Regions from separate parts of the Alteromonas sp. W364 genome, predicted to be linked through region 3. Evidence: predicted binding sites of a transcription regulator. Region 3 holds the regulator's gene; each other region holds the start of a gene.
The links. Region 3 encodes LexA, which represses DNA repair genes until DNA is damaged. Its sites were predicted from a motif close to TACTGTATNNNNATACAGTA; they were not measured.
Positions count from the first base shown of each region.

Region 1 (10,115 bases), on a different contig from region 3:
TTGCGTGTAGGTAAAGGGATAGGACCCGATACTTGTGCGCCAGTACGTTTCGCAGTTTCAACGATTTCAGCAGTAGACTGATCGATCAACTTGTGATCAAACGCTTTTAAACGAATACGAATTCTTTGATTTGGCATCGATTAAGCTCCAATCGAAAGAACAAAAAAATTCACCTTTTCACTCCTATTGCTTTCTTAAAAAGCGTGGATGAAAAGATGTGCGTAAACCATTGACCTCCAATTGAGGTCCTGTTCATATGTCAGTTTGCTCAGGAGTTACCGAAGTAGCTATTGAGCGCGCCGTGTAACTAAAGAAGCTAATGCTTATTGACCTAGTTACTCGAACAACTAACGAGTGTCTTTTTCAAAGTATCTGTAAGACAGTGGGCGCGAATTATACAGAGGAGAGAGGAAAAGGCAAGCGCTAAATAGCTTTCTTTGCATATAGCCTTATTTCTGAACTATTCTGTCCTGATAGTCGCATTAAATTCGACGGTAAAAAGCATTAAAATATGAAGCTTGAGTGCAAAAACTCGCCATAAAACAGCTTGAATTACGAAAACATCAGGTTTTTTGATATTCTTGCCGATACCTTTGGTATACCTATGTATTCAAAATTAGTCTGTGTCAATACGCTGTATCATTCTATGATAGCAGCTCAATCAGGATTAAAGATTTAACTATGATAGAAAGTACGGCGCATCAACCAGCGATTGAAAATTTAAGAACGCAGCTAGCCGCGCATCCCACGCTAATGGATGCCTATGGCCAAGTCGAGCCGATTATTCTACAAATTTTCGGCGCTCAGCGTATGAGTTTATTTCAACGCCGCCGTCAACATCAAGATCTTGTCGCCCGGTTTAAGACGGGTAAAGAAACGCGTTCTATAAAGGTACCGATCAGCCCACTATCAATCGCTGGCTACGTTGCGCTAGCTCAACGGCCTCTTGTCATCGATGACCCATACAATGCAGAAGCGCTTGCTGCTGTGCATCCTAGACTACGTTTTGCAGGTCAGTTTGATAAATCAGGGACATTCACGACACAAAATATACTTTGTGTGCCAGTTATTAATGCAGATGTATTAATGGGTGTCATGCAAATCATCAATAAAATCGATGAACCTTTCTCAGATAAAGATGTGCAAGTGGCTGTGCAGGTTGCCGAAATATTAGGCGACAAATTCAGATACGAGTTAGGTGGTACAAAGCATCAGTTCGAATATCTCATTCATCGCGGCTTAACATCTCAGAAGACCATTGATGAGCTATCAGAAAATGAAGCAACCACTAAACAAATTATTCAACGACTTGTTTCTGAACACCGTATTGCGGAAGATGAAATTGGCAACGCGATCTCTGTGCATTATCAAGTCCCGTTTATTAACTATTTGCCAGACAAATATCATTTATACCAAAGTGACAGTCGCTTAAACCTCTCATATTTAAAACGTAATCATGTCGCGGTTGTTTCTGACGCTAACGATAGTCCAATTGTTTTAATGGCAGAACCAAACAATGCAACGCTATTAATGGAAATAGAGAGTGCATTAGGTATCGATAGTTATGAAATAGCCGTCGGTCTGCCAAATCATATCCTACAATATCTCGGTGAGAACGTGGGGGGCTCGGGCCCTGGTGAACTCGATGAGATTCTTGACGAAATCGGCACATCAGGTGAAGAAGACGATGAACTCGGTGACGAGTTATCAGATGACGCACCAGCGGTTGTTAGGCTGGTTAGCCGAGTACTTCATGACGCAAAACGGCTAAACGCTTCCGATATACACATTGACCCAGAGAAAGGCGCGCCGACTCGAGTGCGGATGCGGGTTGATGGTGTTGTAAGAGATATTAATCAAGTGCCAGCGTCCCATCACAATGCGGTGATCGCACGTATCAAAATTATGGCAAGTTTGAACATCGCAGAAAAGCGCGTACCACAGGATGGTAAGTTAACGTTTAGAATGTCCGGACAGCCTGTTGAAGTGCGGGTAGCGACTATCCCGACTGTAGCAGGTGAAGGCGTGGTAATGCGTATTCTTGCCACCGGTGGCGCGATGCCAATAGAAAAAATGAATCTATCGCCGCGCAATATGGGCATGATAGAGGAAATGATAAAACGACCGCATGGTATCTTGCTGGTTGTTGGACCAACAGGTTCGGGTAAAACAACCACACTGCACGCCGTGTTAGGTTACCTAAACACGCCTGACAAGAAAATTTGGACCGCCGAGGATCCGGTGGAGATTACGCAACCTGGATTACAACAAGTGCAGGTAGTACCTAAGATCGGTTTTACGTTCGCGAATGCACTTCGTGCCTTCTTGCGTGCTGACCCTGACATTATACTGATTGGTGAGATGCGTGATAAAGAAACAGCACACGCTGGTATCGAAGCGTCACTGACGGGTCACTTAGTATTGTCAACACTGCATACTAACTCAGCGCCTGAGACCATTACTCGTTTGCTAGACTTAGGCCTTGACCCAGTCAACTTCGCAGACGCCTGTGTGGGTATCCTAGCTCAGCGTTTGATCAGAACAATCTGCAAAGAATGTAAAAAGCCTTATATGGCAAGTGATGACGACAAGGCGTTTATTCGCCGTCAGTATGGTGAAGCGCGAATCGAAGAGCTTGGAATTGACTTTGATAAAGACCTAGAGTTACACAAAGGTGAAGGCTGTGAGAACTGCGGTGGCACTGGCTATAAAGGAAGAACCGGTGTACATGAGTTACTGGGCATGTCGTCAGAGTTACGCTCACTGGTTTATAAAGAGGCGTCGGTTCCAGAAATGAAGGAGCAAGCTGACAAAGACGGTATGAGAACCTTGACCCAAGATGCTATCTTGAAAGTCATCAAAGGCGATACCGATATTGCTCAAGTACAAATCCTCAGTGGCGGTGGGCACTAGTCCACCGGCTGTAAATTGTTAAGCGCAATTGCTCACTAGTTGAGAAGGTGAAATGCTATATTCAGCCTTAAAACAAGTGCTAAAGTATGAGGGTGAATTAAAGCCAACATCAAAAGCCACTTCGTTAATTTGATAACCTTTATTTAGCAAGACTTTGGCCGTTTCTAGTCGATACTTTTTTAAATATTCATTGAAGTTATGAGAATAGACGTCTTTTAATCGGCGGTTCAAGGTGCGCTCCGTGACACTCATATGGGTTGCGGCTATCTCTCGAGTAAAACATTCATTTGAATAATTTTCACTGATCATGGCATTAAAGCGTTCAATAAAGCTTTGCTCCTTTTCATCACTGGCGTCATATGGCGCCGGTGTAGATAATTGCTGGCGGTGATACTCAGTGAGCTTTTCGCCAACCCGATCTTCTAACATTTGTTTCTGCTGCACCAAGCTAGCCAAGATGAGTTGCAATTCTTGCTGCACAATTGGCTTGCTGATGACCTGAGAAGCACCCACCTCTAAGGCTGATAACTTGAAGCTTTGAGAAGAAAGGCTACAAGCCACCAGTATTGGCAAATCGTGGGTTTGCGGGTTATTGCGAATCAAACGAATCAGTTCAATAGCACCGAGGGTGGGCGTTGATTGCTCAATGTAAATCACATCCGGCTTGGTATTATGAATCATCTGTAAACTGTCCAAGGCACGCGTACACGCCAAGCAAATGAAATGCTCTTGAAGACTTTGATGTAGTAAGCGCTGGGATTGTTGGTCTTCATCTACTATCAATATAGTCGGCTTTGCCACCGCGGCACTCGTAATAGAGAGCTGAGATGCATCGTTATTAAGACCTTCCGTTCTCGCTGTTATGGCATCTTTAAAGGAAACTACGTCACACGCGTTGATTGGCAGGGTAATGAAAACCGTGGTCATGTAGTTAATTGCACTGACGAGTTTAATACTGCCATTATTAGATTCTATCATTCGCTGTGCACTGGCTAAGTTCACATCATTCTCTGCATCGTAAGCTCTTTTACTGTAGTGCAGATTTGGACTCGCCTTCGCTGAAAAACCAATCTTTTTGACCTCAAGGTCAGTTAAACCAGCACCAAAACCGGTCAATCGGATATGATAGTGAGTGCCGTCACACTGAGTAGTAAGAGTCAGTTCCGTATTGGCATCAGAGGTTTTTGCAACTGCATGAAGTAAACCCCGAAGCACTTTATCTAGCACGCCAACCGAAAGATCCAAGTACGCTTGCTTACCATTGTTCAACAATAAAGTTTGATTGTAAGACCAACAAATTGATTTTAAAAAATCTGTGTTCGCCTGCAACACAGATGAGGTGCTTACTGTAGTTCGATTAATGGGACGGCTAAGTTCGCGGAGTGAAAAGTGCTGCAGACGTTCTGAAAGTTGTACAATATTGTTCCAGTTTTTGCGACTACTCTGCCTACGATCTTGGTCAACAAAAGGCTGCGTAAGGTATGCACTTTGCTTACCTAATTCTTGCGACAAGCTTACCCTCATTTGCTTGCCAATAGCGTTAATGCTTAATTGTTGCTGCGTGACTAATTCCAATGCAGATTTCTTCTGCTCGATAACATTTGTATATTGATTCTTGGCCCTATACAAAGCAAGCCGATAGCGCTGGGCACGAAACAAGGTGATGACAAGCAATACAAGGAGAAAAGTGTCGAATAAAACACTGCTCAATGGGTGTTGAAAAATATCTATAAACTGCAAAAACACGGTACTTCCTGTGTGTGTAACTTAATCCTTTAGGCTATGGTGCTCACTTTTCCTTACATAAACAACTGGCCTTAAGGCGTGTATATATACAGCGAGAGCGCAAAGAGTAAACAGTTTTGACATTAAACGAAAGTATGAATTTTGCTTGATACCAGGCAAGTGATAGTTATGCTTGTTGAAACAATAAGTTATTCTTAGATATAAAACGCAAGCAATCTTCAAACTTATTTGATTCTGCACAATTTGTATACAGCCAAGCCTGCATGTTCGCATTATGTGCTGCAAAGATGTCATATTTATAGTCACCAATATACGCCAACTCTTCACATGGCAACTGCCATTGCTCAGCAATCTGGAGTAATGCGCTAGGATCTGGTTTAGGAGGGGCATCTTCTCTAGTAACGACGAGTTCGATGTCTATCTTATTTTTATCTATTTTGGTGTTCGTTGCGGCTTTGCAATTGCGCGTTACAATCGCAAGTGGAAGTTGCTTTGCTCGCGCCTGTTGAACGAAATTCTCAGCGCCAGGCATCCATGTGGAACTGAGCGCGTCATCCAATTCGTGTTCCAAAATAATTTGATGCGCTTTTGCTTTTGTTTCCATACACCCGATAGTCTCAACAAATGTTAAAATATCTGCATCATGTGGGCAGGCAATGTCCTTCTTTATTGCAGCAAAATTCAACTGGGTTTGTACTAAAGTGTCATCTAGGTCGAATATGATCCCGCTGACGTTATCGAAAGAAAAAATAAGATGTCCTTGAGTTTTTGCAATAAGTGTATCAACCAAGATAACGTGAGTAGTCTTATTTTGGTTCAATTTTCTAACAATGGAACTAAGTTGGGTGTGCGCTTAGTTGAAAAATGTTGTTTCGTATTGCAATGTTTTATACACAGTTTTGTAGAGCATACCAAAGTTATTAACAAACTGTTTATTTATACAGTGCATTAATGTATTCTGTATTAAAAGCAGTGTCGATTTTTAGAAGATTGTGTTTGTAGTAACTCTCATGGTCACTAAAATATTAAATAAATAATGGAGGCCAATATGGCAGTTATCACTCAGTATGTAGTTCAGCATAAAGGAGTTGAGAAATTGGTGACAACGGACAAAAAAGAAGCCGACAAGTATGACAAAATGTTAGAGGTTGCCGACAACCTTAGCGCTTACTTAGCAGCTAAAGGTGTTGAGCTAACGGAAAGCGTTTCTGAAGAGCTTGGTATTTTATTATCTAAGAACAAAGACTCAGTGATGAAGATCATGAAAGGTGCTGAAGCGGATAGTATATTAGAAGTAGAGTCAGCTGATGTAGTTGAATTAAGCGCCGCCAAGAAATAGTAAGCGATTACTGACACCATTAGAGGTATCTTGCGTCAGTGAAAATTCACCGCATTAAAGGCTTTATCCAAAATATCTATTTGGTCGAATATCCCGATAAGTGCATGCTTCTCGACGGCTGTTCTCGAGCAGATTTTACCACGGTGAAAGCGTTTTTTGCCAACACCCTAAAACGACCGCTAAGTGATCTCCGCATTGTAGTAGTGACTCACATGCATCCCGATCATGCTGGTTGTGCACACCACTTCAGAACTGCAACAGGTTGTAAGATCGTTAGCGCGAACAAAACTACGCAATGGTATCGTGGTTTACAAGGTCGACTCTCTCACCTGATGGATATCGGTTTAGCTTACTGGGTGGCAAACAAAATGAAGCGACCTAAGCGAAACATTTGGTATTCTCCCTATTTACAGCCAGATTATCACCTGAACGACGGAGATAAGATTCCAGAGTTCGACGAGTGGAGCGTTTTTGAGACGCCGGGTCATACCGACAGAGATTTGTCCGTAATGCACATGCCAAGTAAGCGAATTTATGTAGCCGATTTAATCGTTAGAGTAAAAAAAGAGTTGTCGCCTCCCTTTCCGGTCCACATTCCTCACCTTTACAAAGCATCATTGCAAAAACTTGAAAGAATGCAGCCTAATTCGGTTTTGATGGCGCATGCAGAAGAAATTTCATTGGATGCTGAAGACTATGAGTCTTTATTGACTAAAGCGCCAGAGACACCAGAAACCAACCAAATGGCAATTAAACAGATGTTGAAAGGATATGTGTCGAAGAACAAACTAAACCTTAGGAACAAGTCCTAAGGTTAATATGAGTTAAAAGGCAGCTTAAGCTGTTCCACCAACTGTCAGTTCGTCTACTTTCAGTGTAGGCTGGCCAACACCAACCGGAACAGATTGACCATCCTTACCACAAACGCCAATGCCCATATCCAAGGACAAGTCGTTTCCAATCATGGATACTTTTTGCATCACTTCAGGGCCATTGCCAATTAATGTAGCCCCCTTAATTGGCGTTGTTACTTTACCATTTTCAATTAAGTAAGCTTCTGATGTAGAAAATACAAATTTGCCTGAGGTAATATCAACTTGCCCACCACCAAAATTAGGTGCATAAATACCCTTTTCGACAGACTGAATAATTTCTTCAGGCGCAAATTCGCCACCTAGCATGTAGGTATTTGTCATCCTTGGCATAGGTAAATGAGCATAACTCTCTCTACGACCGTTTCCTGTAGGCGCCACGCCCATTAGAGAAGCGTTGTGTTTATCTTGCATATACCCTTTTAAAATGCCGTCTTCAATAAGCACATTCTGTTGAGTCTTTACACCTTCATCGTCAACCGATAATGATCCACGACGATCCGCTAAGGTACCATCGTCAATGACAGTCACGCCTTTTGCGGCAACTTGCTGACCTATTCTTCCACTAAATGTAGATGCACCTTTGCGATTGAAATCCCCTTCGAGCCCATGACCAACCGCTTCGTGCAATAGCACGCCTGGCCAACCGCTACCCAACACAACAGGCATCAGCCCAGCTGGTGCTGGCACTGCAGCTAAGTTGACTTCAGCCATATGGATAGCATCATCTGCCAACTGTTCAAATAGAGGTTTATTATCTGCCAAGCTAGTGTGGAAGTAGTCGTAAGTTCGTCGACCTCCAGCCCCAGCACTTCCGCGTTCGCGCTTACCGTCTTTTTCTAAAAGCACTGAACAGTTCAATCGAATCAATGGGCGAATATCTTGAGAAAAGGTCCCATCACTCGCTGCAATCAAGACTTCTTCATATACACCACTGAGGCTAACGACGACTTGGCTTGCATGTGGAGCTTGCTTTCGAATATAAGTATCCACGGCTTTCAATAGACTTATCTTTTCGTTATCTGGCATTGCCAATAAAGGGTTTTGAGCGGTATAAAGCGGTGTATTGCTTAACCCTTCAAATTGAGGAATTTTCAGTGTGCCACCGCTTGGCGCGATGCCTCGAGACGCTTTACATGCGTCATTTAACGCAGCAAACGAAATTTCATCGGAGTAGGCGAAACCGGTTTTCTCACCGGAAATAGCTCTAACACCAACGCCACGCTCAATGTTATAGCTGCCATCTTTAATGATGCCGTCTTCTAAAACCCAACTTTCATGCTGGGAGGATTGGAAATACAAATCAGCAAAATTAGTTTGATGGGACAAGATACCATCGAGTAGACCAGTTAACTGCGCTCTATCGATACCCGACGCGCCTAATAAATTTTCTTCAACTGAATGACTCAAAATGCTGTCCTATGTGTTTTGTGTGTTTGAATGGGCATTGACTGCCGAATACTAGATAGTAAGTCATGCTGGTATCGAGCACCAACCTTTCCTTGATTTTCAGGTAAATTGGCCAGTAGCTCTCCCCAAGGAGAATAGATACAGCTGTTACCATAGGTCTCTCTGCCATTACTGTGCACGCCAGTCTGATTAGCCGCTATCACATAACATTGATTTTCAATACTGCGAGCAGCGAGTAATGCATGCCAATGAGCCTCTCCTGTTTTCAAGGTAAAAGCGCTTGGAACCACTAAAACGTCGATTTGCCCCATTCGCTGAACAAGCTCCGGAAAACGTAAGTCATAACATACAATTTGCCCAACCCTGCCCCATGGACTTTCAAAAAAGACAACATGCTGGCCTGGCAGTGTGCTCGCCGACTCACGATATTCGTTGGTGTTATCATTTACGCTAACATCAAACATATGGATTTTGTCATAGCGCCTGACGCGATGTCCTTGATTATCATACACAAGGCTAGCGGCGTAAAAGCGATCTTCCCCGTAACCTACTTCACCTTGCTGCGCTTTGACAGGAATGGTGCCGGCTACAATCCATTTGTTATATTGTTTTGCCAGTGCCGCAATACGCGTTTGGATATGTCCATTATCGATCTCTTCGGCTATCGACATCAGCACCTTATCACCGGCGCCAAAGCAGGCAAAGCACTCAGGCAGAACGACCAGTGCGGAGTCATGGTCTAGCTTTACTAACTCAGTTTCTATAGCATCCAAATTAGCATTAATATTGGGACCAGACGTGATCTGAATCGCAATAAGGTCATCCATCATTCACCTCCATCATCAAGGTATCTTCCGGGCTCGGTGGAATGAATTCATCAATTTCTTCAGGCAGGGCATCTCGGCGTGCCGGTAATTCAACCTCGGTACTTTCCCGCCCCGTCTCTATCATAATGGGGTCAGCGATGGTGCCGGTCACGCTGTAATTCACATTTGAAATAACCTTAGCTGATGTCAGCATTTGGTCCAAGGCAAGTGCAGCGAGCGCTGTTGGCGGGTTTACCATAAAGTATACCAATACCGGTAAATTCCCCGTGACGTTAGGTGTAAAACTGACGTTGTAGTTTAGCTCTTTGGATACTAAATCTGTGTAGCCATAAATTTCCATCTCGCCCGCACCACCATCGATTCTTGTATCGCGAGTATCTGCCTTACCCTCAGTTATTTGCACTGTCCCTTGCATTTCATCATAGAAGAAACCTTTGGCAAAGACGTCACGAAAATCGAGGCTGAGCTTCCTGACTAGTGAGTCTAAGCTTAACAAAGTAAAGATACGGGAGCCTTTATCACTCAGTTCGGTGATATAACCATCGCTTAACTGCCAATCGATTTCGCCATCAAGATATTCGAAAGAAAAATCAAAAGGTGACGACTTCCAAGTGGCTGTGAAATTCATCCTGGCTTCACTGTCCTTGATACCTGAATCAAATTGGAAGTCTTTCAAGAATGCGCCAAAATCACTGCTATTCATATCGCCATTAATGAATGTATAGTGGTCACCGTTGCGCTTGTACCATTGTCCACTAGCGCGAATCTTGCCATTGGGGCCTTCTAGGCTGAAGCTCTCAAAACGCAAACCATCGTCATTCGGAAAACTTTCAAAACTAATAGCTCCTAAGTCATTACCAAACACTTCACAATCTGCGCATTTCAAACGGATCCGAGGTAAAGACTGAGGTTCAATTTCAGGGCCTAAATCTTGTTCTTGAGCGAGCCAGTCGTTGAATCGTACAAAATCAGCATTGATTTCAATACCCTCTTCGACCCAGCGCTGAT
Region 1 is NZ_JAVRID010000003.1:13,440-23,554, forward strand. Features, by position in the region: gene rpsJ (30S ribosomal protein S10) at 1-137, opposite strand, end outside; gene RM556_RS05440 (GspE/PulE family protein) at 682-2,913, shown strand; gene RM556_RS05445 (helix-turn-helix domain-containing protein) at 2,932-4,659, opposite strand; gene RM556_RS05450 (HAD-IA family hydrolase) at 4,826-5,479, opposite strand; gene RM556_RS05455 (YebG family protein) at 5,708-5,998, shown strand; gene RM556_RS05460 (MBL fold metallo-hydrolase) at 6,037-6,810, shown strand; gene tldD (metalloprotease TldD) at 6,835-8,280, opposite strand; gene RM556_RS05470 (carbon-nitrogen hydrolase family protein) at 8,277-9,107, opposite strand; gene RM556_RS05475 (YhdP family protein) at 9,100-10,115, opposite strand, start outside.
Region 1: RM556_RS05455 (YebG family protein) is a predicted target of LexA. The motif match lies at 5,586-5,605, and genes of this name have one in related genera.

Region 2 (10,115 bases), on a different contig from region 3:
TTGACCACAGCGGTCGTCAAAATCCAATGGTACTTTCTTGAGCGTCTTTGCATGTTCTGTAAAACTATAGACCCCATTGTCAGTCGTCACCCAATATTCATTGAAACTAGTTTTAATCATAGAGTAAATTGCACCCAAGCCTTTACTGTTTTCAGTAGGAATTGGAGTAAAAGTTTCAGTTCTGAGATCGAAGCGTACAATACCATTTTGTGTGCCTATGAAGAGTACTTGGTTTTTCCCCTTCACCAGCCTTCTGATTTTGTTCAATTCTGAAAGCATAGAGTCACTTTCTGGATAGTAGTGCGTAAATAGTTTAGTTTGAGTGTCGAGTTTGTTTAGGCCAAAATCTGTGGCTATCCAAAGAATGTTTTCTTCAGTTTGTTCAATATCCCATATACGTGGGTCAGAAGTGCCGTTAGTTTCACCATCCAATTGAGGAAAGCGTGTGAAATCTTGTGTACCTTCGTGAAATTGATGTAAACCCGCGGTGTATGTGCCAGCCCACAATTGATTGTTACTGTCTTGGTGGAGAGATTGTACAAAATTGCTGCCAATAGCTCGCTCATCTTCCGGTGAAAAAGTGAATTTCGAAAAGGTTTCAGCATCCTTATCAAATAAAATGAGTCCCCCCCCCCAACTACCGATCCACAAGCGCCCTTGTTCATCTAAGTAGAGGTTTCCGGCATTATTATGTGGTAAGGATGAATCGTCGTCTGAGTCGTGGAGGTAAGTAGCTACATTCTTTCCATCATATCGAAGAACGCCATTGTATCCGGTTCCTAACCAAAGGAAGCCGTCTTCGTCTTGTACCATAGAGAAAATAATTGAAGAAGAAATGCCATCATTTTCATTCAGTAATTCGTATTCATACTCTACCGCTGCAGCGGCGCGACCAGCTAACGCCACAAGGTAGAGCAAACAGAAGAAAGTGAGAATGCGATTAAACAACTAAAATCCCTTGGGCAGACCAGTAAAATATCTCAATCTACTTTGGCTAATTAAAACGACACTTTGCAGAAGTAATGCTACGAAAAACCGATATTCACAGGTACTACCACACAGCCCTCAGTATAACTGAATAAGCGAAACATGAAAGACGAAAAGCCTGAAGCACGCGGCAAAACCCTTTCCGAATCACACTCGAATAAAGTTCGACTCAGGAAGCTAAAACTACAAGCTTTTTAATTAGAAAACAATTGATTAGCCTAAGTTTTTGCGGAATAAATTAGATTCACCGTGAAAGTAGCGCTGTAAGCAGACTCAGTAGGTTTACAGTTCGCATGAATGAAGTGCTGTATAAACACACAGGTTTATTGCTATACTGCGCCCATCCACAAAAAATATGAAGTGAATAATGGACGTAACGCGACTCCTTGAAGACCTAAACGATAAACAACGTGAAGCGGTGGCAGCACCAGCAACTGATACTCTAGTGCTAGCGGGTGCTGGTAGTGGTAAAACTCGAGTACTTGTTCACCGTATCGCATGGTTGATGGAAGTAGAGTCTGTTGCGCCTTATAGCATTTTGGCTGTGACGTTTACTAACAAAGCAGCAAGAGAAATGCGAGGGCGAGTCGAACGGCTAATTGGACAAGCGCTTAACACAATGTGGATTGGTACGTTTCATGGTTTGGCACATCGACTCTTGCGCTCTCATCATGAAGAAGCAGGCCTACCTGAAAATTTTCAAATACTAGATTCAGACGATCAATATCGGCTAATTAAGCGTCTGTTAAAATCAATGAATTTAGATGAAAAGCATTGGCCGCCAAAACAGATACAGTGGTACATTAACGGCAATAAAGACGAAGGTTTACGTGCTAAAAACATAGAAACGCATGGCGACCATACTCAGCAAAAAATGAAAGAAATTTATATTGCCTATGAACAAACATGCCAACGTTCAGGCTTAATTGACTTTGCTGAATTGTTATTGCGCGCTCATGAGCTATGGGCAAATAATCCGCAAGTCTTGCAGCACTACCAAAAACGCTTTCGCGCTGTCTTGGTGGACGAATTTCAAGATACCAACAACATTCAATATGCTTGGTTGAAACTGTTGACCAGCAATACCGACAATAACAATATGATGATAGTGGGTGATGACGACCAATCAATCTATGGTTGGCGTGGTGCCAACGTTCAGAATATTTCTCACTTTTTAAGAGACTTTCCTCGCGCAAACACAGTAAAGCTAGAGCAAAATTATCGCTCAACATCTAATATATTGAATGCAGCCAATGCCGTTATTGGTCATAACCCTGGACGTCTCGGCAAAGAGCTTTGGACTGAGGGTGGCGAAGGCGAAAAAATCAGTTTGTATGCAGGGTTCAACGATCTCGATGAGGCTCGGTTTATTGTTTCCCAAATCAAAAGCCAACATGAGCAAGATTCTGCTTTGGCCGACTGTGCAATCCTGTATCGAAATAATGCGCAATCTCGAGTGTTGGAAGAAGCGCTACTTCACGAAGGCTTAGCCTATCGTATTTATGGCGGTTTACGCTTTTTCGAACGCCAGGAGATTAAAGATGCTTTGGCTTATCTACGACTAATAAATCAGCCAATTGATGACGCCGCCTTTGAACGTGTGGTCAATACACCCACTCGTGGTTTAGGCGACAAAACATTGTCAAACATACGTGTATTTGCCCGTGAAAATGACATTTCAATGTGGCAAGCAAGTAGCAAGATGCTTGCACAGAATATGCTTTCAGGCCGCGCTGCTAATTCATTAAAAGGATTTGTAGAGATGATCCTACAAATGACACAAGATGTGAAGGACCTTGCACTCGAGAAAAAAGCAGATCATGCCATGAAGCACTCCGGTTTGTTCGCCATGTATCAAGCGGAAAAAGGTGAAAAAGCCAAAGCTCGTGTAGAAAACTTAGAAGAACTTGTTACCGCTTGTAAGCAATTTGAGGCGCCAGAAGACGCTGAAGAAATGAGCCCATTATCCGCATTTTTAGCTCACGCCTCTCTTGAAGCGGGTGACGCTCAGGCTGATGCCAACCAAGATGCTGTGCAGATGATGACCATTCACACTGCTAAGGGACTAGAATTTCCGTTTGTTGTTTTGGCGGGTGTCGAAGAAGGTATGTTCCCTAGCCAAATGAGTAATGATGAGCCAGGAAAACTAGAAGAAGAACGACGTCTTTGCTACGTTGGAATGACCAGAGCAATGCAACGACTCGTTATCACCTACGCCGAAACGCGCCGTTTGTATGGTCAAGATAAATATCATACAGCCTCTCGTTTTATTCGAGAAATTCCAAGTGACTACATTGAAGAAGTACGTCTACGTACGCAAATTAAACAACCAATCCATAATCGCTTCAGTTCAGCCACTTCCCACGCTGCTTTTGAAGAAAGTGGATTTAAGTTAGGCGAACGCGTAGAGCACAAAAAGTTCGGTGAAGGCACTGTACTGAACTATGAAGGTTCTGGCGAACATGCCCGAGTTCATGTGAACTTTGACTCGGTGGGCACAAAAATACTCATGCTTGCTTATGCTAAACTCGTGAAAATCGCTTTCTAAACTTTGAGCGTACCTAATCTTATCAATACCTAAGCGGAGGTCGAAACAGTATGAAGCTAGTTTATACCAACGAAAACAACATACTAGTAAACCATGCAAAGAATATCCTGGAGAACGAGGGTGTTGAAGTATCGCTCAAGAATGAACATGGCTCTACTGGAATGCACCCTCAGTTCATGTTCTTGGAGGTATGGGTAACCAATGATGCGGATGAAAAAAAAGCTAAGCGCATACTTGAAGAGATTGAAAACCCACCAGAAACTGAAGAGTGGGTATGTGCGAATTGCCAAGAGAAAAACGACGCTTCATTTGAACTCTGCTGGCACTGCCAAGCACCGGCAAATTAATAAAGCATAGCTGCACTGAACTAAAGCGGAAACTTAAAGGTAAAAGACTTGTGATAAGTGAGTTGTAGACTATCATTGACCAATCTCACTTTTCTATCTACTTAAAATTTAAGTCTTTCTTTAGGAGCTCTACATGCGCTGGCGTGCTTGGTTACTCACCTTCGTTTTTGTTTTTAGTGTTATTGGCCTATTAGGTTTCGTCAAGTTCAACCAAGTCATGGCTGCTATCGCTTTCGGAAACTCCTTTCCCGAACCAAGTGAGACTGTCAAAGTCCAAACGCTCAGTGAGTCTAACTGGCAACCGACCTTAAACATAGCGGGTAGTGTCCTGCCGACCCGCAGTCTCGAAATTCGAAACGAATTGGAAGGCATTGTGACCTACATCGGTTTTGCATCAGGTGGTAAAGTAAAGGCTGGGCAGGTTTTGTTAAAAATGCAGGTTGATGATGAACTGGCGCAGCTAGATGCCATCGATGCAGAAATAAAAATTGCAGAGCTTGACGTCAACCGATTTGAAAAGCTATTGGAGCAACGAGCATCTAGTCGGGACCAATACGATCGTGCCAAGGCGCAGTTGGCTGTCGCTAATGCTAGGAAGCGTTCGCTTGAAGCCATTATTGCCAAGAAAACCATTGTTGCCCCTTTTGACGGCCAAGCTGGCTTACATCAGCTAGAAGTTGGTGCATTTTTGTCTGGTAATACCTTGGTCACTAAACTCATCAGTGATACCAAGACTGTTTGGGTCGACTTTAATATTCCACAAGCTTATTCAAATGTAGAAGTAGGCTCGGTTTTAAGAGTGAGCTCCAGCATTCTCAATCTGCCACCCACTGCAGCTAAACTCATTGCTGTTGATCAAGAAATCTCAACCCGCTCTCGGAATATGCGAGCAAGAGCAGAGCTAACTACCAGCGATTTTGCACTAAAGCCTGGCGCAATAGTGACTGTTTCTTTGCCGGTCGGCAACACCGAAACTGTTGCTCGCTTACCTACTAAAGCCATTCGTTATGATGCTTTCGGCACCTATGTGTTTAAACTCAATAAAGATGAGAACGATGATTACCGTGCCAGTCGCCAAGTGGTCAAAGTGATCACAACTGAGGGCGAAACAAGCGTGCTTAAATTGAGCGAAAGTCCTGGCTTAGAACTAGGAGATACAATAGCGACACAAGGTAGCTTTAAACTGCGAAATGACATACTCGTTTACGTTGATGACGGAAGAGAGTAAGTCGAATGAATGACCAAAAGCCCGACTTGGGCAAGCCAACTATCATGGATGTGTTTTGTAAACGTCCAGTATTATCTATCGTTCTTTCTTTGGCGCTTGTGCTTGTAGGTATAAGAGCAGCAATCGACTTACCCATTTTGCAATTCCCTAAAATTGAGAGTGCCTCGTTACAGATCACGACGCCATATGTGGGCGCGTCTGCAGAGGTCGTACAAGGTTTTATTACCGAACCGATAGAACGAGCTGCGGCTTCGGTACCAGGCGTCGATTATGTCGATTCTCGCACCACACCAGGAGTGAGCACGGTAACGGTCTGGCTGCGACTTGGTGTCGATAGTACCCGAGCGCTTGCAGAGCTCTCATCTCGACTCGATCAAATTCGATTTGAACTGCCCGAGGGAGCAGAAGACCCAGCGGTGCAGGTTGTGCGAGCTGATAGACCATTTGCAGTATTTTATCTCACGGTTAACTACGATGAGATTGAGGCCGGTATGTCACGTATCGAAGTGACTGATTACCTGTCGCGACGCGTAGTGCCCAGCTTATCGACTATTCCAGGAGTACAGCGCGTTGGCTTAGAAGGTGGCCGTTCTCCAGCGATGCGAGTATGGCTTAATGCAGAGAAAATGGCAGCCTTAGACGTGGCAGCGGATGACGTTTCCGCAGCTTTGCGAGCGAACAACCTCATTGCCACAGTCGGACGCACAGAAAACAGTTCACAACGTGTTGGCTTGCTCACTGACACCTCTCTAAGTAGTGTTGAAGAATTTGAAAACCTTGTCATTCGCCAAGTAGATGGCGCGCAAATTCGTATCAGAGACATCGCTGACGTGCGACTGGGTGAAGAAGAAGGCCAAGTTAGCTCACGTTTAGATAAAGACACCGTGCTGTATATTTCAGTATGGCCTTTGCCAGGTGCAAATGAGATTGAAATTGGCGACCGTTTGTATGAAATGCTCGACAAGATCAATCCAACACTTCCACAAGGTTTAAGCATTACTGATGGCTACGACGGCACTCTGTATATGCGCAGCGCCTTGCGAGAAATATTCATTACGTTGATTGAGACCGTTCTATTGGTCGGATTGGTCGTTGTCGCTATGATGGGCTCTTTCCGCACGGCGCTTGTACCGCTCGTTACGATCCCGATTTCTATTCTCGGTGCTATCGCGATGATGACACTAATGGGCTTCACACTTAATCTACTTACCGTATTAGCGATCGTACTTTCCGTTGGATTAGTGGTCGATGATGCGATTGTAGTGGTGGAAAATGTCGCTCGCTACATGCGTGAAGGTATGAGCAGAATGGAAGCGGCCTTGGCGAGCTCTCGCCAACTCTTAGCGCCGATCATCAGTATGACCATTACCTTAGCCGCCGTTTATGCGCCTATTGGATTACTCTCTGGTTTAACTGGCGCATTATTCAAAGAGTTTGCTTTTACGCTGGCTATTGCCGTGTTGATATCAGGTTTAGTCGCTATCACCCTTTCTCCTATCATGAGTGCGTATGCCTCGCCAGAAGGAGGCAAGGAAGGTAAACTAACGCGTAAAGTAAATGGTATTTTTGAAGCACTCCAAAACCGCTACGAAAAAATACTCTTGGCAACACTAAACTACAAAGCGCAAGTGTTAACCATCGCCGTCATCCTATCTCTACTTTCAATCCCTTTTTACCTGCTTTCTTTGAAAGAGCTAGCGCCAACCGAAGATCAATCCAGTATTAATGTTATTGTTGAATCAGCCCCAGAAGCGTCGCTTGAGTACAGCATGACACAAATGGACCAAGTCGTAGATACGATGAAGGAGCTTGAGGGTGCTAAATTCATGTGGCAAATTGTGAATCCAGTGGGTGCCTTCAGCGGTGTTGATTTCATTGACCCAAGTGAACGTGAGCAAAGTGTGCAGGAAATGTTCTGGAAGGCCTTTGGCTCGCTTTCTTCAGTGTCTGGTTTAAAAGCCTTCCCTGTGCTCGATTCCGCGTTGCCCACATCAGGGAATTTTTCTGTCGAGCTCGTTGTGTTGAGTACTGATTCATATACCGACATGAAAGTATTCGCCAACCAAATGGTCCAGGCAGCTAATGAAAGCGGCAAATTCTTGTTTGCTGAAACCGACTTGAAAATCGATTTACCTCAGGCACGCTTCAATATTGATCGAAAACGCGTCGCCGATTTGGGTATGGATCTCAGTACGGTCAGTCGACAACTTTCAGTATTGTTATCAGGTAACTTTGTTAACCGTTACAACCAAGATGGTCGAGCTTATCGGGTTATTCCTATGATTGACGATGCCGGTAGAGCAAATCCCGACGCTATTCTAGATTTACAAATTCGTACACCTGCAGGCGACCTTGTTCCAGTGCGCTCTATTGCAACACTAGTCACCGAAACTGCGCCGCGTGTGCTTAGCAAATTTCAACAGAAAAATGCTTTTCGAATCTATGGTGAAGTGATCCCCGGCACTACGAAAGAGCAAGGTTTAAGTGCGTTAGAAGACGCTGCCGCCGCATTATTGCCTGAGGACTACACCATTGATTATGCGGGTGAATCACGACAGATTCGCCTTGAAGGAAATACCTTAGAGGGCGTTCTTTTAGTTGCTTTGGTATTTGTATTCTTAGTTTTGGCGGTGCAATTTAATAGCTTCCGCGACCCACTAGTTGTTCTTCTTGGCAGTGTACCTTTGGCCTTAGCTGGTGCAATGATGTTTGCTTTTCTCGACTTTACTACTATCAACATCTACTCCCAAGTCGGTTTTATTACTCTAGTAGGCTTGATTGCCAAAAACGGTATTTTGATTGTCGAATTTGCAAACACCATGCAAAAGCGAGGCTATGAAAAAATAGATGCAATCCAGATAGCCGCAAAAACGCGACTTCGCCCAGTCTTGATGACGACTGGTGCTACGGTGTTAGGCCATTTCCCGCTGGTTCTTGTGACGGGTGCTGGCGCTGAAGCCAGAAATAGCATTGGTATTATATTAGTCGCCGGTATGCTGGTCGGAACCGCATTTACTTTACTGGTATTGCCAAGCGTATATATGGTGTTAGCGTCGAAGCATTCACCCGATGAGCTCGAGGATCCAGAACTAAGCAACTCGCATTCATAGGGAAAGAATACAACAGCTGAGGCGAACCTTTGTCAGTAAGATTTTGCGATATAGGCAGAAGCGCTAGCAAAAGCAGTTGACTAGCGCTGTAAATTAGCGAAATATGAACAAGCAAGACACATCGACTCTACACACGACTGCAACAACAAAGAAGAGAGGGACGAATGCCATTTACTACAGAATTAACCGAAGAGTTAAACCTCATCCTTAAATTCCCAAACAAAAGTTTAATGCAAGGTTTGAAAATCCATAAGGATGCTGATCCAGCTATGATTAATGCAGCTCAACGTTTATTTGATAAAGGGATTGTTACTCAGCCTGATGGTGGTTATCTGACTGACCTCGGTCATGATTTGGCTGAACACGCACAGGTAGTGCAATCTGCGCTAAATTCTAACTAATACGGAAACATTAATTATACTTATCACGTTTACAGAAACAGCTTCACAAGGTTGAGGTAATGAACCTTTGGAAGCTGGCTGATGAAAACAAGTTACTCAGAAAATATTCAATCCAAAAATATCTTTAACATTAAAAAGCACTTCCGCTGTTTTTTCTCTCGAGATTTGACTTCCCTTGACTAAAATATCTACCAGTTGAGCCTTATCATTTAAAAACTCGCCTCTTCTTTCTCTTATAGGTCGAAGCATGTCTTGCAAACACTCCTCCAGTATTTTTTTCGTTGTACCGTCACCGAGACCTCCACGACGATAGTGATCTTTTAATTGGTTTATATAGGCCTCATCAGAATGAAAGGCATCGAGATAGGTAAAAACGATATTTCCTTCGACTTTACCGGGATCGTCAACCATTAGATGATTAGGGTCGGTATACATGGACTTTACAGCTACGGAGATTTCTTTTTCAGTGGCCCCAAGGTTAATTGCATTGCCCATCGACTTAGACATCTTATTTTTTCCATCTGTACTAGGAAGCCGCGACGCATTGCTTAGTAAAGGTCTGCATTCACTCAGGACCGTACGTCCTGCTAGTGAATTAACCTTTCTCACTATCTCATTAGTTTGTTCAAGCATGGGTAACTGGTCATCTCCGACTGGCACTAAAGATGCCTTGAACCCTGTTATATCGGCAGCTTGCGATATGGGGTATGTTAGAAAACCAGCTGGGATAGACCGTTCAAACCCTTTGTTTTGGATTTCACTTTTAACAGTCGGATTTCGCTCTAACCGACTGATGGTGACAAGGTTATTGTAGTACATCGTCAACTCAGCAAGGGCGGGAAGTTGTGATTGAAGGCAAATAGTTGTTTTGGAAGGGTCGATACCAACAGCGAGATAATCAGCAACGATATTTAAAATGTTGGATGATACTTTTTTCGGATTGTGGGCATTGTCAGTAAGACCTTGCATATCAGCGACGAGAATCGTTTGCTCGTGAGTTGACTGTAAAGTTACACGTTGCTTTAAAGAGCCGACATAATGACCGAGATGTAAGGGACCTGTTGCTCTGTCTCCGGTCAGAATAATTTCTGGTTTTTCAGCATTTTGTTTTGTGTTCATATGTATATCTCCTAATTTAAATAGATCGCTACTGGAGATATAAAAGAAATTACAGTCTTAGCTACCTTCCAGCAGCTTAAGAATGTAAGAATTCAGCGCCGCTCTAAAAAGAGCGCCACCAGAAGTAGAATGATGTGGACGTTGGAATGTATGTCATGCAGGTAGGTTAACGATAATTCTTTCGAAAATCAACTCCCAACAGTGGATTACCAATAGAAGAACGTACGTAAAAACAGTGATGTTAGACAAAGCAATAAATATGCTCCACATAATAAAACTCAAGAGCTGCACTGGTCCTAGAATGTGTTTCGCCATATTCAAAAATATATCAGCGAGGCCGATTTCTGAGACAAGTGTTAGAAAGTAATTGTTCTA
Region 2 is NZ_JAVRID010000003.1:104,976-115,090, forward strand. Features, by position in the region: gene RM556_RS05825 (two-component regulator propeller domain-containing protein) at 1-948, opposite strand, end outside; gene uvrD (DNA helicase II) at 1,355-3,535, shown strand; gene RM556_RS05835 (DUF2007 domain-containing protein) at 3,586-3,882, shown strand; gene RM556_RS05840 (efflux RND transporter periplasmic adaptor subunit) at 4,016-5,110, shown strand; gene RM556_RS05845 (efflux RND transporter permease subunit) at 5,116-8,220, shown strand; gene RM556_RS05850 (TIGR02647 family protein) at 8,385-8,621, shown strand; gene trpS (tryptophan--tRNA ligase) at 8,718-9,740, opposite strand; gene RM556_RS05860 (hypothetical protein) at 10,113-10,115, opposite strand, start outside.
Region 2: uvrD (DNA helicase II) is a predicted target of LexA. The motif match lies at 1,291-1,310, and genes of this name have one in related genera.

Region 3 (10,115 bases):
AAATTCGTCATTCCTGCGAAGGCAGGAATCCCAAACTCAAATCAAGGCAAATTGTTACACCTTATAAACATCCAATAAGTTACGCATATCGCCAACGAGACTAGAGAGCTCATCACACATAATCTTCATTTCATTAGCACTTACGTTGTTTTGATTGCTAATGACATTAACTCGGTCGATGCCTTGTTTGATGTCAATTGAGACTTGTTTTTGCCGACTTGTCATTTCAGCTGTTGCGCTATTCAATAACTTGATTTCATCAACGGCTTTTAGGGCTTGTTGCAGTACTTCACCTGTTTTGGTTGTCGATTCTACGGTTTCCATGGCTGATGTTTTGTTGGCAGCCATTGCAGTTGAGGCTTCTTTGCTGCCAGCTTGAAGTTTTTCGATCATTACCCGTATTTCTTCTGTTGATGTTTGTGTTCTGCTTGCTAACGAACGAACTTCATCAGCAACAACAGCAAAGCCTCTTCCTTGCTCACCCGCTCTTGCTGCCTCAATAGCAGCATTTAACGCGAGCAGGTTAGTCTGCTCAGCAATGTTTCTAATGACATCCATTACGCCACTTATTTCTTCACTGGAGCGAGCCAACTCTTCAATGACAGAAACAGAACTTTCAGTATTGGACGCTTGTGTTTGAATATCTGCAATGGTTTTTGCGAGGGTACTAACGCTTAAATTCGTTTCTTTATCGGCGCTAATAGCGGCTTCGTCAGCTTTATTGGTGTTCTCCTCAACGATAACTGCTTGTCGCTCTAACTCAGTTGCTGAGTCAGCCATGTTGACAGCCTCAGTACTTAGTGTTTTTACAGAAGAGTGAGTAGCCGTAGCTAATTCATTTAGTGCTAGTGTTTTTTCAATGAGTGAATTTGAAATGGTTTGTACTTCCGTGATGGTCAACTGTACTTTCTCAAATAAGCGATTGAGACCTTTGGCCATCTCACCAAACTCGTCCTTTTCATCCTCACTGAATCTGAGGCTCAAGTCACTGCGTCCTGAAGCTATCTCGTTTATAGAGTCGATGTAATTTGCTATTCGCTGTCCGACAATTTTATTTAGCAGTAAATATACTGTTCCTAAGACGAGGAGCCCTAAAATGAGTTGCCTTAAAATTGCCCCAAAGACACTTGATAATACATTAGAAGAAATTTCTGATTTGCTTGCTCCAATAATTACCTGATAACCCCATTTCTTGTAGTCAATAGTCGTTAGTTCCCAATCATCAGGACTAGACATTGCTTGTTTAACAGAATCAATTTTCATGTGGTTTGAATGGGCACGAACTTGCCTTTTTGCGTCAAGTAAAACGACAAATCCTTGTTCCAATATTCGGCCTGATTCAATGATACTTTGAATCACTTTGAGGTCGGCTGAGTAACCAACATACCAAATCCCAATGGTGTCTCCATTTGGGTTTTGTAAAGGCGCATACCCTGTCAAATAGGGTTTGCCTAGAATATCTACTTGTCCATAAAAAGGTTTACCTCCGTTGATATTCACAATTGCTTTGCCGCTTGGACTGAGCTTTGTGCCAATTGCTCGCTGGTCATCTTTTATTACATTGGTGGCAATTCTTATGTAGTCGCTTCCGGTCTTACTGAAGATTGTTGCCGTACCATCCATAATATTTGTCAGTTCATCAACGAGAGTAAAGTTGTTGCCTTGGCCGCTATCACCCAAAAATAAGTTGTTTGCTACCACTCCGTTCACCTGAACCTGTCCTTGTTGGGTAGCCGCACCTAGCTCTTTGCCCATTTTTTGGAGCAGTCGCATGCTATTCTGCACGCGCTTCGCCATAATTTCGTCAGTGGTATCTAGTACATCAAGTACATGTTTGGTTTGCTTTGAAACCTCTGAGTCTATATCTGCTCGCGTCTGACTAGCTTGTTCTATAGCACTAATCACCGCCAGTATAATTGTAAAAATACAAATAACAGATGCTACGTAGTAGAAAAACTTTTTCTGTATTGTCATGTTGGCTACCTAGATATGGACAGTTGGTTTTTGTATCTAATAAGCGTAGCAAAACATATACCAATTGCTGGATAACTTTCGATTACGGTGACAAGTTTTTTTACACTTTTTGAAATTTTAGATAGGAAAATTTGAGTTACTCTCACTAAGTATATGAACTTTAGGCTATAAATACTAAAGGCTTGAATGTTGCATAAATGTTAAACGTACCCAGTTAGGGCCAACAAAAAAGAGATAATTATGACTAAATTTAAATTAATTTGTGCATCCTTTGCGTTATTATTAATTAGTGCGGGAGCAAATGCGTCACTCATCACAGGTTGGACCGTTTCGGGTCCGGACTCTCCTACTGCTACTCAGACACAGTTTAACTCGTGGAATTTAGCGTATAACAGCACTAGATTAGCTGGAGATCCAGTAACATTCATTGCTTCTGCTACAGTAGTAGATAGCGGAGATTATACGTTTGATTGGAACTTTAAGGGATTCCACGCATTCTTCAATGTTACAGCTTTCCTAAGAACCAGCTTAAGCGACGTGTTGGTAAATGCAGGCCCAAGTAATTGTTGCTCGACGCCTTCCAATGGGTTCGATTATTCCGGCGTTTATACATTCGATAACGTAAATGCGGGAGACGTAATTAGTTTCACTTTTGGTGGAGACAATTTTGATAGCAACTCTGCAATACGAGGTTCATTGACTCTAACTCAAGATGTTTCAGCGCCATCTGTATTTGCGCTTTTGGTGTTAGGTTTTGGCGTATTATTAGTGCGTAGAATCAAAAAATAGCAAATAAAATAAGGCCTATCATGCAAACTAAGCGTCGTAGGCCTTTTCTTCTCCATCCATACAAACTTTATTGTCTTCCCCGCACCGCCGAAAATAAGCACGCAATGACGACAAAACTTAAAGACATTTTGAGTGCTAAGGAAACCGTCAGCATTAATGCTGGGTTTTGTTCTGGGGTGAAAGTTGCGTCACCGATGTAATGGTGCATCATCAGGTTCACTAGGCTCATTCCCACTAAGTTCCCAATAGTGCGAGATAGGTTCATAGAGGCGGATGCAACACCCACTTCTTGCTCGTTGACTGCACCCATAATTGCACTGTTATTTGGGGTGGAGAATAAGCCAAAACCTAAGCCTACCAACGCTAAACCTGCGCCAATAAATGCAGGCTGGCTATTCACGTCAATTTGATTAAGCATAATGAAGCCACACGCCACTATAAAACAACCAGAAGTAGCGACGATACGGGGCTGGAATCGGTCTGAAAGCTTGCCTGCAAAAGGCGCAACGATTGCCATGCAAAGCGCTTGCAATAGAAGTATCTGGCCAGCTTCGGCAGGGCTTAAACCGTTCACATATTGTAGATATAAGCTTAGCAAGAAGATGATGGCGAAGTTGCTAGCATACATGAGTAGTGAGGTTGAGAGTGAAAGGCTAAATACACGGCTCTCTTTGAACATTTGTACGCGAATAAGCGGCTGCTTTACATAGCGCTGGTGTTGAATAAAGCCTAATAAACTTAAAACAGCAACACCCAGCAGTCCAATGCCTAAGACACTCGGAAGCTTGCTGAACCCGTAAACCAGAGAGCAAGAAAATAGAATGAATATGGCCGAACCGATCCAATCAAAGCGAGAGTGGTGGTCATTCTTCCAATCACCAGGCAAATAAACTTTGATATACACTAGAAGAGCAACAACCAAAGGAATTTGGAAATAAAATACCGAACGCCAGCCTAGCAGTTCGGTCAACCAACCACCCAATGCGGGTGCCAAAGTAAGGCCGATATATACACATGAAGCAACAATGCCCAGTGCCGTTCCCCGTTTGTTTGAGGGCGCAACGGCTGTGATAATTGCGACTCCGGTTCCAAATATCATTGCGCCAGAAGCGCCCTGTATGAAACGCCAAAACAAAATCCAATCGATATTCGTAGCAATTGCGCACATTCCCGCCGCTATGGCGTTAAGTGCAAGTCCCCATACATATATTCGTTTACGGCCGTAATTGTCGGCAATTTTGCCGAAGGGAAGCATTAAAGCTACATTGCTTAAAATATATAGAGTAGGCAGCCATGCTACCTTTATCGCATTTGCTTGAAGGTCTTCGGCAAGTGCTGGTATGGCGACGTTTACCGCAGCCATACCCATAGGTGCTATCAAATAACCTGCGCAAACAGCGATAAGTGCGATAGTGTCGAGTGGTAGTTTACGCAAAGACTTTCCTAAGCTGTTTCAGTGTTTTGTTCCTGTTTGCGGATGAGAGGGTTAGCGTACATCAATAATAGTTTACGTTGCTCGGCGTCGCTCAATCTTGCAAGTCTCTCTAATAAATATGCATGCGCCATTTCAGCGTTTTGACTGGAAGCCCTCATATCTTGGCGACCGAGTAATCGCGCTGCTTCTATCGATGTTGGATAAATACGTAGGCCATGTAGTACTTCCTTATCGATATAGCTAGCGACTTGTTTCGCATTCTCAAAGTCGCCGCCAACGAGCTTACCAAAGTGGACATGTACTTTACCTTTTTGACCAGTAATACCACTTACAATACTTTGCATGTCCTCATTATCTGGCTTGTCATATTTCCCTTCTTGCTCTGCTTGATACAGCTCTTTCGCTTTGTGAATATCGCAAGGATCAAATTCATAGGAGAGTGACACAGGCACAATTCTCAAGTCTCTAATATAATCACCAAATGACATATCCTTTGGCTTATTTAAACTCAGCATTGAGACGATAGCGGGATTAGTTAGGTCGATACCGTCTTTAGCTCTTCCCTCACGCTGAGCAATCCAGATATGTTGGCGGTCATTTTTAAGGGTGTGTTCAATATACTCACTGAGCAGTTTTGCGGCTGCGAGTTTCTCACGCCTGCCCTCCACTGACCGCTCAACAACAAAGCATTTATTCAGTCTGATGAGGTCAGCAACCCAGTCTTTGTGTAGTAAATTATCGCCAACAGCAATGCGCACGGTATCTTGACCATTAATATGTAAAACCCAATTAACGAAAGCAGGATCTAAAGCGATGTCTCGGTGGTTACTGACAAATAGACAGGGTTTGCTTAAACCGAGCGTATCTAAGCCCGAGACCGTGAGCTCTGCGCACGTCTTTTTTATCATACGACGCATGTATGGTTCGACTAGAATTTGAAATTCTGAGAGCGAATTTATATCTGCGAATTTACGCTTGATAAACATTTTCGTTATCAGGCTTAGCAATGGGTAGCTTGCCCTTGGCCATTTCGCAAACTTGAATTTAACCAAGGTCATGATGAAGTCTTTCTTATTCGCTAGCCTTTGCAACACAGTGCTTAATTCGGCATTACTAAATGGCTTTATTTTGTCAAATTTGTGGGTCATTCCTAGCCTTATTGTCTTTCCGTCATTCCAGCCTACTACCGTCATTCCAGCCTACTGCCGTCGTCCCCGCTTACTACCGTCGTCCCCGCGAAGGCGGGGACCTAGATCCCTGCCCACTATGGTCACTCCCACTTACTACTGTCATTCCCGCTTACTACCGTCATTCCCGCGAAGGCGGGGACCTAGATTCCTGCCTTCGCAGGAATGACATACCTTCGCAGGAATGACAAAGCTTCGCAGGAATGACAAAGCTTCGCAGGAATGACATACCTTCGCAGGAATGACATACCTTCGCAGGAATGACAAGCCTCAGATCTTTTCCAAATGCTGCACTATTTCCGGCCAAACCAACTCGTTAATCACTTCTTTCATGGCTAAACTGTCTTCTGAGAATTCAAGCGTGCCATCATCAAGTGTGGTGAGCAGCTTATTTTCTCGTAGGGCATTCACGAAACTTCCCAATACGTTCTTGTCGTAGAACTCAGGTGAACTCATGCCATAAAGGGTTGAAAGACGTTCGGCAATAACACAGCTCTGTTTCTCAAGTTGAGTACGGCCGAGTGACTTCTCTTTCTCAAGCACACTGAGTACAACTGCGTAGCGTTGCCAAGTTTCTTGCATTGCTCGGCTGAGTAACCACGCAGAATGGAAACTATCGTCGCTGGAAGCTGGTGGCGCTAAGTAGCGGCCACTTTGTACTAACAAGCCTTGGGCTTTCATCTGTGATATCAATGTGTCGGCATACTCACTCGCTTGCTCTAATGACAAATGCATGAAGAACTCGCGTTTCAGCAAGGGATACATGCGTTCAACGATTGATATGATTGCGGCTTTTTCTTTTTTCTTAGCACTGAAAATAACCGCCATAATTAAACTAGGCAAAGCAAAAACATGCATGATGTTATTACGGTAATAGGTGAGTAATACTGCATTGTCAGGCTTTGTCGCAACGAGTTTGCCGTACTCATCTTCCGACTGTTCAAAACGCTTTAGGGCCAGTGTTGTTTGAACCAACTCGATAGCGTCTTCGTCTGGCATGGTGAAGTCGCCGCTAAACGGTGCGTTTTTAAGAAGTTCGAGGTAGTCACTGATAGCGCGAGTTAATTCTGACTCGCTCATGATCTGGGTTTTTGACGATAGCAAACATAGCGCTACTAAAGCTGTACCATTCAATGCCGCGGCACGATTGATTCGCGTCATAATAGTATCTGCAAGCTTGTTCACGGCAGGCGTTAACCACGTTGGTTTTTTATCTGGATCATCCACATTAACATCGCGCCACTCTTTCACGTTCTCATCTAAGAATTGATTAATAAGTAGTGGCTCGCCGAAGTTTACGAAGCCCTGACCATAATTTTTCAACTTACGAATGGCAGAGAAAACTTGTGTTGGCGATTCTTTTTTCTTCGACTTGCCTTTCAATTCTTTTTGGTAACTTTTTACTTCCATAACGTGCTCATAGCCCAGATAAACAGGGACAATTGAGACTGGACGATTGATACCTTTTAAGGCGGCTTGTAAGGTCATTGCAAGCATGCCGGTCTTTGGTGGTAGCAAGCGACCTGTTCTCGAGCGCCCGCCCTCCGGGTAGTACTTAACTGAATAGCCTTTGTTAAATAGCAATTCTAGGTATTCTCTAAACACAGCGGTATAGAGTTTGTTACCGGCAAAACTGCGACGTAGAAAAAACGCACCACAACGTCTAAATATCTTACCCACTGGCCAAAAGTTTAGATTAATACCTGCAGCGATATGCGGAGTCACTAGGCCCTCATGATAAATAACATAGGTTAATAATAGGTAATCCATATGTGAGCGATGACACGGTACATAAATGATCTCGTGGCCGTTTTGAGCCAGTTCTCGCACGCGATGAGCGTGTCCGACATGTATGCCGTTATATATTTTATTCCAGATACGCCCAAGCACTCTATCGCCTATACGAATGAGACCTTCGCGATAGTCGGCCGCAACTTCATCAATATAAGCTAAGGCTTTTTTCTTTGCTTCATCAGGGCTGATGTTTTTTTGTCTGACTTCTTCTTGCATGGCCAATTGAATAGAGTCGGCACCGAGAAGTGAATTGTATAGAGTCGAGCGTTCTAAAAGCGTTGGGCCTGACATTGCTTGACGTTTTCGCTGAAAGTGAGTCCTCGCTACTCGTACTAGCTTCTGAGATATCTTTTGGTTAGAGCCATGTAATTGGGCCATCTGTTTAGTGGACACAGCTTTACTGTAACTAACGATGTTGTCACGACCTAAGAATAGTAAAATGAATAGCTTTCGTAACCAGCTTGGCGATGCTCTATCAGCAAGTAATTGCGCGAATCCGGAGGACTCTTTGCCTGCTGAGCGACCCCAAGATATTGATACAGGCACAACCTGCAAGTCTAGTTCGGGATTTTCTCTATGTAATAGAAACATTTTTGTAAATACGTCTTCAATAGATGTTTTCTTTACTTTTCGGGAAAATAGGCTTTGAGGACGATTGATATAATAGCAGCGCTTATGCTCCTCACCTAAGAACCCTATGGGCGATATGGGATTGGGTAAACCTAAGCCTGCAGCTGACAATTGCAAGGCAACTAAATCGGTAATCGATTCAGTTTGAATTAAGTATAAAAGGGGCTTCTTTTTATCAATACCGAGCTCTGACTCGATGTTAGTAGGCACACTCTTCACTGAAATTAGCCAGCGAATTGGCAGTGTAAAAAGCTTTCGCAAAAAAGCGCGTACGCCACTCATGTATTCTTCCTAATATAAAAATTAACCTGACAATAATAACATGACAGCGATAATTTATATTAATTCCTTGAAAAACAAACGTAACAAAAGACAAATTGATGATTGCCATTTATTCGATCCTGTATATACTTACACCTAACTGTATAGAAAAACAGGCTGTTTATGCGTCCACTAACTCCAAGACAACAAGAAGTGCTCGACCTAATCAAAAGCACCATGATCGACACGGGTATGCCCCCAACTCGCGCAGAAATTGCACGAAATTTAGGCTTTAAATCTGCTAACGCAGCGGAAGAGCATCTAAAAGCACTGGCGAAAAAAGGCGTGATTGAAATTATGCCGGGTACTTCGCGCGGTATTAAACTGAATTGTGCACTTGAAGATGAAGTGGAAGAAGGTTTACCGTTAATTGGTCGTGTTGCAGCGGGTGAACCCATCCTAGCAACAGAACATGTAGAGTGTCATTACAAAGTCGACCCAGATTTGTTCAAGCCAAGCGCCGACTTTTTGCTTAGAGTCGATGGCATGAGTATGAAAGACATCGGTATTCTCGACGGCGATATATTAGCGGTTCACAGAACAACTGATATTCATAACGGTCAGGTTGTCGTCGCTCGTGTTGATGAGGATGTTACGGTAAAACGGTTTGAAAAACGCGGAAGCCAAGTACTACTACATGCAGAAAACGACGCTTTCTCACCGATTAAAGTCGATTTAGCTTCACAACCATTCAATATAGAAGGTATTGCAGTTGGTGTTATTCGTAACTCTGATTGGATGTAAACATGAGTTAACTCTTCTTTCTACTCGACATATACCCAACTAACCCAAGCACCGCTTTCAGCCGGTTCTTGGGTTTTTTTAAATAAATCAATCGCTTCTTCCCTCTTCATTAATTCCGTCTCTGCTTGAGTTACTTATCAATTCTTTATTGTTTATTTATTGCGCATTAAGCAAATAGGGAATAACCATATTCATTCAAATTGCAAAAAAACACTAGACTAAGTAGGGACTTTGTTTAATCATTAGGCATTGATTTACATATCATTAAAAATAATAACAAAACCTTTACATTGGAGTGTAAAAATTGAGCGCTCTAATGTTGTTATGCAAAGGAGTATCAGAGTGAAGCGAATTTCAACGTTGCTAGTAGGCGCTATGCTGGCGCTTAGCAATCCGGCAATCGCGACGACTGCTGCGGAACGATCAGATATTAACTTACGCGAAGGCGTTACCGATATCAGTGCACAAGTATATGATTTACATATGCTAATGTTCTGGATTTGTGTAGTCATTGGTGCCTTGGTATTCGGCGTTATGTTCTATTCCATGATAGTTCATCGCAAGTCAGTGGGCGCTAAGCCAGCGAACTTTCACGAGAATGTAAAGGTTGAGGTGCTTTGGACAGTAATCCCTTTCATTATCCTTATTGCTATGGCTTGGCCCGCGGCGAAAACCTTAATGGCGATGGAGGATACCAGCGAAGCAGATATTACTATACTAGTCACTGGCTCCCAGTGGAAGTGGCATTACAAGTACCAAGAAAACCCAGATGTTGAATTCTTTTCTTTGCTGGCCACTCAGCGAGAGCAAATTCAAAATAAGTTTCCTAAAGGTGAAAATTATCTTCTTGAAGTTGACCGACCTTTAGTCATCCCTACGGGCAAAAAAGTGAGATTCCTAATTACTTCAGATGATGTAATTCATTCATGGTTTGTGCCTGATTTTGCAATTAAGAAAGATGCTAACCCTGGTTTTATCAATGAAGCATGGGCGAATGTTAACGAACCTGGTATTTACCGTGGTGCATGTGCAGAGCTATGCGGAAAAGACCATGGCTTTATGCCGGTGGTAGTCATTGCAAAAGAGCCGGCAGAATACGACGCGTGGATAAAAGAGCAAGAGTTAGCTGCCATACGTGCAAAAGAAGAAGAACAACGTTTACTTGCGATGAATATGAGTATGGAAGAGCTAATGACCCAAGGTGAGAAGGTTTACAACATTGCCTGTGTCGCTTGCCACCA
Region 3 is NZ_JAVRID010000007.1:81,559-91,673, forward strand. Features, by position in the region: gene RM556_RS12385 (Cache 3/Cache 2 fusion domain-containing protein) at 55-1,974, opposite strand; gene RM556_RS12390 (hypothetical protein) at 2,215-2,763, shown strand; gene RM556_RS12395 (MFS transporter) at 2,831-4,198, opposite strand; gene RM556_RS12400 (1-acyl-sn-glycerol-3-phosphate acyltransferase) at 4,207-5,346, opposite strand; gene plsB (glycerol-3-phosphate 1-O-acyltransferase PlsB) at 5,656-8,091, opposite strand; gene lexA (transcriptional repressor LexA) at 8,254-8,874, shown strand; gene coxB (cytochrome c oxidase subunit II) at 9,250-10,115, shown strand, end outside.